2 regions of the Peribacillus sp. NPDC006672 genome follow, and region 1 is predicted to be linked to the other one. Evidence: riboswitches for the same ligand, from Rfam matches in the RefSeq annotation. Region 1 holds a riboswitch; the other holds the start of a gene.

Region 1 (4,918 bases):
CACTTTTGTTTAGACCATATTTATTGACAAGCAAATCCACCGACCGTTTAGCCACTTCCAATTTCCGTTCAGCATCGACGGCCATCCCAATTTCATCAATCGTTCCTACGACAACGGCAGCACCATATTGATGGACGAATGGTACAATTTTTTCAAAGCGTTCTTCACCATCTTCAAGATTAATGGAATTAATGATGGACTTTCCTTGTGAATGTTTTAATGCTTGTTCAAGTACGGCTTCATCAGTAGTATCGATGACCAACGGGACTTTCACTTTTTTGACGACCTCTTCTACAAACTCCTTCATATCGCCAAGCTCATCCCCATCAGGATCTGCAAGACAGATATCAATGACATGGGCACCTTTTTTCACCTGGGCACGTGCAATTTCAGCAGCTGGCTCGTAATGCTTTCCACGGATCAGCTCCTTGAATTTTCGAGATCCGATAACATTCGTTCTCTCACCAACGAATAAAGGACGCATTGAATCATCATAAATGAGCGGCTCTATGCCCGATACGGCATGACCATGGGCTGAGGCCGTAATGGTACGGGGCTGAATGCCTTCGAGGACCCTGGAAAGTTCTTTAATATGCTCTGGTGTCGTACCACAACAACCCCCAATGATATTGACCCATCCCTTTTCGGCAAATTGTTTCATTTTCTCTGCAAGGGAAGTCGGTGACTCATGATAGTGACCCTCTTCATCCGGGAGTCCAGCATTCGGATAACAACTGATGGCGCTATTTGCTATATCTGCAAGTGTCCTGATATGGTCTATCATGAACTCCGGACCTGTTGCACAATTCAGGCCGACAGCCACTGGCTTCATATGTTCAACCGATAAATAGAAAGCGTCTATGGACTGGCCAGCGAGTGTCGTTCCCATCGGTTCGATCGTACCTGATATGATAACAGGCACATCTTTTCCTGTTTTAGCGAAGGCTGCTTTGATTCCAGAAAAGGCTGCCTTGACATTAAGCATATCCTGACAGGTTTCCACCAATAGCAAGTCCACCCCACCATCCAAGAGACCAAGTGCCTGTTCTTCATAAGAATCGGTTAAAATATCAAAAGTCGTTCCCCCTGTTACGGAAAGGGTTTTTGTAGTGGGACCCATCGAGCCAGCCACATATCTTGGCCAATCTTCATTTGAATACTTTTCACATGCTTTAACGGCAAGCTCGGCTGAAATTTTATTAAGCTTATAAGCGACCGTGCTTATTTGGTATTCTTCAAGAACGATGCTTGTCGCTCCGAAGGTATTTGTTTCAATGATATCAGCGCCTGCTGCTAAATATTTTTCATGGATGGATTGGATGATTTCTGGTTGTGTCAGTGATAAATACTCATTGCAGCCCTCGAATTGTTCCCCACCAAAATCCTCTACTGTTAAATTCTCCGCTTGAAGCATGGTTCCCATCGCTCCATCAAGAAGGAGAATCTTAGTATCCAACTGATCTTGAATCGCTTTTTTATTCATGTACTGCCACCTCTGATGTTTGTTTACTATCTACTTTTCTAATATATTTCGTAAGTTCCGCCGTCATTTCATAGCGAAGGAACGGAGTGATTAAATATATTCCCTTGAATTTTTCCCTTGCCGCGTCCACTAGCTCTCGTGCGATATTCACCCCTTCAATCCTTGACTTTAAAGGGTCATCCCCCGCTAAAGCCATAGCCCTTCTAACATTATCGGGCAATTTGATGCCTGGGATCTCATTATGGATGAATTCTGCATTCCGTGTGCTTGTCAAAGGCATGATACCGATGAAAATCGGGGTCTCTAAATGTTTTGTAGCTTCATATACTTCTTCAATCTGCTCCACCGAATAAATTGGCTGTGTCAAAAAGGATTGAGCACCACATGCAATCTTCTTTTCCATTCTTTGTACAGCTTTATCCAGATATTTCACATTGGGATTAAAAGCGGCGGCAATTTTAAAATTTGCCCGTTGGCCCAAACTTTGACCGGAATAGGAAAGACCTTCATTAAATTGTTTGACCATACTTATCAGGTCAAACGACGATAAATCATAAACCGAAGTGGCACCTGGGAAGTCCCCAATTTTAGAAGGATCTCCGGTGATGATCAATAACTCGTTTAGCCCCACCGTCTGCAAGCCCATTAAATGTGACTGCAGGCCAATTAAATTTCGATCCCGGCATGTTATATGCACCATCGGCGTTACATTCAATTGGTTCTTCAGTAAATTAGCCAGTGCATCATTCGATATCCTTGGTGAAGCAAGTGAATTATCCGCTAATGTAATTGAATCGACCCCTGCTTTTTTCAAAACCTCAGCACCATTCATGAAACTCTCTATTCCCAACTTTTTCGGTGGATCAAGCTCAACTAGAATCGTCCTTTCAGTTTTTGCCTTTTCGTACAGTGGGATTTCCAACTCTCTATCGATCACTTCAATTATTTCTATTTCACGGGTTTTCGTAAATTTTTCTTTTACTGGTACCAAGCTTCCAATCGCATTCTTTACAGCTTGAATATGCAAAGGAGTCGTTCCACAGCACCCTCCTATGATCGTGGCACCTTGTTCACGCAGCTCTAGGGCACTTGAACCGAAATATTCCGGCACAGCTTTATAGACAAGCCTTCCATCCACATAATCCGGAAGGCTGGCATTAGGATAAATGGCAATCGACGCTTGCTTTGGCAAACTCACTTCTTCCATGGCCCTAATCATATGATGTGGACCGAGACGGCAATTCACCCCAACAACATCGGCACCCAATTGCTCTAGTTTTTGAAAGGCTTCATTTAAATGGATTCCATTTTGAAGATTACCCAGTTCATGCATCGAAACATTTGCGATGATCGGCAGTCCAGTTTCATTTTTAACGATTTGCAGGACGGTTTCAAGTTCTTCCAGGTCATAGAATGTTTCCAGAAGAATCCCATCAGGATTTTCCATCAGCAGACTGTATAGCTGTTCTCGAAAACCTCGCTTTATCTCTTCCATGCTTAAATCCGATTTCCTGATACTCCGCTGTGCACCTATTGTACCGAAGACATATGCCTTTCCTTTTGCCGCTTTTTTAGCAAGGATGATTCCCTGGCGATTGATTCTGCTTACTTCATCTTCTAGTCCATGGCGTTTCAATTTGTTGAAGTTGGCTCCGTAGGTATTCGATTGAAGGATATCTGCACCAGCTTCCAAATAGGCACGGTGAATGGACTCTATTTTATCTGGGTTCGTACAGTTTAATTCCTCATAACATTGATCGATACCATTAGAGTACAGTAAGGTCCCCATTGCCCCTTCCCCAACCAGCATTCTTTCTTTCAATTCTTTACGAAAATTCATCATTACACCCTCTCTCAAAAACAATCCTGTTTTTGGCGTTTTCTATGAGTATGAGAGAAAAGAAAAAAAACCTTCTCAAAGAAGAAGGTTTTTTGAAACATTCTCCTCATCTATCAAGCTCTGCTTGCTGGATTTAGCACCTTTGCCTAAGCTGGTTGCTGAGGTTTCTTCGGGCCAGTCCCTCCACCTCTCTCGATAAGATCCATTTATATAATTTTCATAAGATTTCAAAATTTGATTATATTTAATTTACATTAATAATCTGTCAATTTCAATACCTGATCGAATTTTTTTCACTTTTGAAGCACCAATTCTTTCTCCAAACATCAAAGAATCTGTAAGAAATGCTATATCATTTCCTTCGGAATCAATTACTTCAATTTTTTAATCCCCTCGAAAAGGTTGAGTATCTTTAACAATAAAATTTACAATGTCATTAGGATATCTATTTAAAAAAAAATGTTCTCCTTTAAACTTATGAAATTTCGCATTCCCTTCAACAACTTCGGTCCATTTTGGAATTTTTTTGATAGGAGTCGAAAAATCATTATCCGCATAAAAAACGCTTATTCCACAACTTATTTTTTCTGCTTTGGGTTGAAACTTATAATTGTCCAATATTATAAAATCTGCTCGCAAAATCGGAAGAAATATATCCATAATCTCTTTTGTATAAAATTCCTCTGAAAGTCCCCCATATTGTTCTACCGTTTGCAAGAAAGTTTCATTAGTCATATTTTCAATATTATCTCTCTTTTCAGAAATATGCGGAGCATTTCGCCCAGAAAAAAACAGATGGGTTGGTTCCTTAGTTCCCATTTGCTTAAGTTTATAATATATCTCATAAGTCAATAAGGCTCCCATACTGTGTCCAAATATAACATATTCATCGTCATATTTTAATTGTTCACTTATTCTTTTTGCGATATCTTCACTTGCTTCACCAACAGACTTGTAGCAAGGCTCTCTGAATCGAGTTCCTCTTCCAGCCAATTCACACATACACAATTCATATCTATCCGGCAGTAGTTTTTTCCATTCATAATATACATTTACCGACGCTCCAGCATATGGAATCGGAAATACTTTTATTTTATTTATTTCACTCACTCCTATGTTCAACTAAAGCCCACTATAAATTACTATATAGACCAATAAATATTCAAGATACAACCATATGTAACAAAAACGGACAATAGAAATTCAAAAGAAACATTTACAAAAAAATAAACTTCGCTCCTAGTAACTTTTATACTTTATTTAATTATACTTCTCTATTCCTCGCTGCTCTGCCAGCAACAAATTTACCATACCACTATAGCTATTTAAACCGTCTGTCTGGTTATTCGCCTTCAGATAAAAGTCATTTACAATTCTTGAAATACTTGAAATAACACTCTCATACTTATCCCGATACTGCTCATTTTGTTCTATGTCATGCTGCACCGCCTTGGACAGACTGGACATTATATCAGACGCCTTATCTGCATCAACTTTCTTTAGCGCTGATATAGAATAATCAAACGCTAGAAAAAAACCACTGTAAAGTATCATTGGATCATCCTGCTGCTTACATGCCAGATAAGCTATAAAAT
Region 2 (4,918 bases), on a different contig from region 1:
TCACGAGTATACGCACTAAACTCACGAGTATACGCACGAAACTCACAAGTATACGAGCCAAATTCACGAGTATACGAGCCAAATTCACGAGTATACGAGCCATCTCACGAGTATATGCACCATCTCACAAGTATACGAGCCAAATTCACGAGTATACGCACCAATCTCACAAGTATACGCACTAAATTCACGAGTATACACGTTAGTGAATTTCTATATGGGATTTCGAATTATTCTCTCAAAATTAATCAATAAAAAAAGGTGTCCGCTATAAGCGGGACACCTTTTCATTTATGGATTATGCTTGTGCTTTTAATGTTTCTGCTTTATCTGTGCGTTCCCATGGAAGATCGACATCTGTACGGCCAAAGTGTCCGTATGCAGCTGTTTGTTTGTATATCGGGCGACGAAGATCAAGCATTTTGATGATACCGGCTGGACGAAGGTCGAAGTTAGCGCGAACTAGGTCAACAAGGACTTCTTCGCTAACAGTACCAGTTCCGAACGTATCAATCGAGATTGATACGGGCTCTGCCACACCAATTGCGTATGCCAATTGAACTTCCGCTTTGTCAGCAAGGCCAGCTGCTACGATGTTTTTCGCAACGTAACGAGCAGCATATGCCGCAGAACGGTCAACTTTAGTAGCATCCTTACCAGAGAATGCACCGCCGCCGTGACGAGCGTATCCGCCGTAAGTATCAACGATGATTTTACGTCCAGTAAGACCAGCATCCCCTTGAGGTCCGCCAATTACGAAACGGCCAGTCGGGTTGATAAAGTACTTAGTTTCAGCATCAATCAATTCAGCTGGAACAACTGCTTTAATCACATGTTCTTTTAAATCTGCTTGAATTTGTTCAAGCGTAATTTCTGAATCATGCTGTGTAGAGATAACGATCGTATCTACACGTACAGGACGGTTATTCTCATCATACTCCACAGTTACCTGTGTTTTACCATCAGGGCGTAAGTAAGCAAGCGTTTCATCTTTACGAACTTGAGCCAGGCGGAATGAAAGTTTATGTGCCAATGAGATCGGAAGCGGCATAAGCTCTTCAGTTTCATTACAGGCAAATCCGAACATAAGACCTTGGTCCCCTGCACCGATTGCATCGATTTCTTCCTCTGACATGTTTCCTTCACGAGCTTCCAATGCTTTATCGACGCCAGCCGCGATATCGGCAGACTGCTCATCAATTGAACTCAATACAGCACAAGTTTCAGCATCGAAACCGTATTTCGCACGTGTGTAGCCAATTCCTGCAATCGTATCACGAACGATACGCGGAATATCCACGTAAGCGGATGTTGTAATTTCTCCAGCAACAAGTACAAGACCTGTTGTTACACTTGTTTCGCAAGCAACACGTGCATTTGCATCCTTAGCAAGGATAGCATCTAAAATGGAATCTGAAATCTGATCACAAATCTTGTCCGGATGGCCCTCTGTAACAGATTCAGAAGTAAATAGACGTTTCTTTGACATCATATTTCCCCCTTGGAAGTTAGTATGTTGTAGGCATAAGCCTGATTTTTTACGGAACTCGTTTCCCTCATTAGTTTCAACTATAGACACAGAATTACTTATAAAAACACAAAAACCTTCCCTGGCAAATGAGGAAAGGTTTAAAATTCTGTCTTCTATCCTTTCACTCTTATCGTTCAAGGGTTTTTTACCTTGCTCAGGTTAGCACCATCACCACTATTCCTTGAAGAACCATCGCTTTATTTTCGGCAATCGATCTTGGAGTCAAGTTCAATATGGCAGGTTGCTGGGTTTCAAAGGGCCTGTCCCTCCACCAACTCGGGATAAGAGAATCCGTACAATTTAACATATTATCGTATCTGGTTGGAATTTGTCAATGCTTTTCAAAAGAACATTCCCCCCAGAATGGCGTTCACGTGAAAACACGTATTGGTTCAACGTCTTTAAAGGGTTACCAAGTCAGGGCGAATAGAAATGATGAAAATTGCCATTAATAATAGAACATTGAGAATAAGAATTGGAAAGGCATCATGATTTCCCATTCAAAATTATGATGCAATGAAAATCACTTCCTTGAAAGTATATGCGATCATCCTGACTCGGTTCCTTCCCATTTAAATTGATTAATGCGGCCAGTTGAAAATTATCACAAAAAAAAATAAATAGTATAGACTATTTAAATGAATGTGTTATACTAATTGTAATATAAAACTTAAACAAAGGAAGGTACCTCATATATGAATTCTGTAGATGTTTCTAATGAGTTACACCAATTATTAACAGGAAACAATGTACAAACTCAACTTTCAGTTCCTCAATTGGTTGAAAAAGTATTAAGCAGAAACGAAGGCGTTTTAACATCAACTGGCGCAGTAAAAGCTGAAACCGGCAAATATACTGGCCGTTCACCTAAAGATAAATATATCGTGGAAGAAGCATCTGTTAAAGACAAAGTAGATTGGGGTTCAGTGAACAAGCCAATTTCCGAAGATGTGTTCAATAAACTATATAATAAAGTAGTTGACTACCTAAAAGCAAAAGAAGAGATTTTTGTTTTCAAAGGTTTCGCTGGTGCAGACGAATCATCACGCCTTCCTATCCAAGTTGTTAATGAATATGCATGGCATAATCTTTTCGCCCATACTTTGTTCATCCGTCCAAACGAAGAGGAACTAAGGGGTCACGAATCAGAATTCACAATACTTTCTGCACCTAATTTCAAAGCAGATCCAGAAGTGGACGGAACTTCTTCTGAAACTTTCATCATCGTTTCATTTGAACGCCGCACCATCCTTATCGGCGGAACGGAATATGCAGGAGAAATGAAAAAATCGATCTTCTCAATCATGAACTACTTACTTCCAGAGGCTGGAATCCTTCCAATGCATTGCTCTGCTAACGTAGGACGTGAAGGGGACGTCGCTTTATTCTTCGGACTGTCCGGTACAGGTAAAACAACGTTATCCGCAGACACTAATCGTAAACTGATTGGCGATGACGAGCACGGCTGGTCTTCTAACGGTGTATTCAACATCGAAGGCGGATGCTATGCGAAAACGATCAACCTTTCACGCGAAAAAGAACCACAAATTTTCGATGCGATCCGTTTCGGTGCCGTATTGGAAAACGTAGTTGTTGATCCTGAAACACGTGAAGCAAACTACGATGATAGTTCACTAACAGAAAACACTCGTGCTGCATACCAAATGCAAGCGATCGATAACATCGTGAGCCCAAGTATCGCAGGACACCCAAATACAATCATTTTCTTAACAGCTGATGCTTCAGGCGTACTGCCTCCAATCAGCAAGCTTTCCAAGGAACAGGCAATGTTCCATTTCCTAAGTGGGTACACAAGTAAATTGGCTGGTACTGAAAGAGGAGTAACTTCACCGGAAGCTACATTTTCAACATGTTTCGGTTCACCATTCTTACCGCTTCCCGCTACACGCTATGCTGAAATGCTTGGAGATAAAATTGACGAGCACAACGCAAAGGTATACCTTGTCAACACTGGATGGACTGGCGGTGCATACGGAACTGGCAGCCGTATGAAACTTGCTTACACTCGCGCAATGGTACAAGCGGCACTTGAAGGCGAATTAGCAAATATCGAGACAGTTAAAGACGATATCTTTGGTTTGGATATTCCACTTCATGTTCCTGGTGTTCCTGACGAAGTGCTTCAGCCAATCAAGACTTGGGAAGATCCTGCTGCATATACACAAGCAGCTACAGCTCTTGCTGCCCAATTCCGTGCAAACTTTAAGAAATTCGGAAGCGTTCCAAGTGAAATCGAAGAACTTGGCGGCCCGACAGCAAAATAAATTGTACCAAAAGGACCAAGCCCTTGCTTGGTCCTTTCTTTATGACTAATCTGGAAAAACAACCACCACGATCTCACTCCTGTAAAGCCACATTAGCCTGAAGCGCCAGGCAAACCAAATCTGTCTTCACATGCCCGTATAGAAAGTCATATTTACAGAACATATATAGATTATCCAATCTATACTTTTGAATTAAAAACAGCCAAGAAGCTGTCTCCTTTGTTCCAGCTAGTGGCTATCATTCCATTTGTTTCAGAAAAGCCCGGAGAAAGGTCTCCTGAACCACTCCTCTACATCCTGTTGGCCATATGACTGCGCTGGTTCATCCTATTATTATTTCAAATGATTTATTTAACATCTATAAAGGGCGCTGACTGAGTCAACACCCTTTATATCTCTATCATATCCATTTCCGGCCTTGCAGCAGAATCGATTGGTTATTAGATAATCATTTTGTTCCTTACTTCTTTCAAATGTTCTGTTTTATATTCGAATACATTGCCTAAGTTGGCAATTTGGATGTTATGTTTATTGGCATCAATGCAATTTCGAGTATCCAAAATTATTTTCTGAGCCATCTTATTCGAAAGTTTGTCATAATCCATTTCTTTAAATTCATTATGATCGGTTAAGACAAGAATCAGGTCGGCATCCTTTACAGCATCTTCGACAGAAACGACTGGCATTTTCCCAGATTGAACATGTGGGTCATGCAAGGAAACTTCCACCTGATCCATGCTCATTAGGATATTTACAACATCAATGGCCGGGCTTTCACGGATATCATCTACATTTCCTTTGTAGGCAAGTCCAAAAACCGCTACCTTTGGTTTACGGATACCTTCAAGTAACATCCTGACACAATTGACGATATAATACGGCATCGAAACGTTCGTGTCGCGGGCTAATTTGATGATTCTAGCTGTCTCAGGAGCTTTAGCGACAATGAAATAAGGATCGACCGCGAGACAATGTCCACCTACCCCTGGTCCTGGTTGATGAATATTTACACGTGGATGCTTATTTGCCATTGAAATGACATCCAATACATTGATATCCAATTCGAAGCAAACTTTAGCCAACTCATTCGCAAGAGCAATAT

Evidence for each region. A riboswitch is a leader RNA that binds a small molecule or an ion and turns the genes downstream of it on or off. The one in region 1 is predicted to bind S-adenosylmethionine.
Region 2: another riboswitch for S-adenosylmethionine. It lies ahead of metK (methionine adenosyltransferase); the one in region 1 lies ahead of ACQKKK_RS09560 (bifunctional homocysteine S-methyltransferase/methylenetetrahydrofolate reductase).

What each region holds. Positions count from the first base shown of each region.
Region 1 covers NZ_JBNNOR010000005.1:19,097-24,014, reverse strand. The annotation lists gene metH (methionine synthase) at 1-1,483, opposite strand, end outside; gene ACQKKK_RS09560 (bifunctional homocysteine S-methyltransferase/methylenetetrahydrofolate reductase) at 1,476-3,323, opposite strand; SAM riboswitch class I at 3,427-3,525, opposite strand; gene ACQKKK_RS09555 (thioesterase II family protein) at 3,708-4,445, opposite strand; gene ACQKKK_RS09550 (DUF3810 domain-containing protein) at 4,584-4,918, opposite strand, start outside.
Region 2 covers NZ_JBNNOR010000013.1:37,238-42,155, reverse strand. The annotation lists gene metK (methionine adenosyltransferase) at 299-1,492, opposite strand; SAM riboswitch class I at 1,656-1,819, opposite strand; gene pckA (phosphoenolpyruvate carboxykinase (ATP)) at 2,227-3,816, shown strand; gene ACQKKK_RS19540 (nucleotide sugar dehydrogenase) at 4,257-4,918, opposite strand, start outside.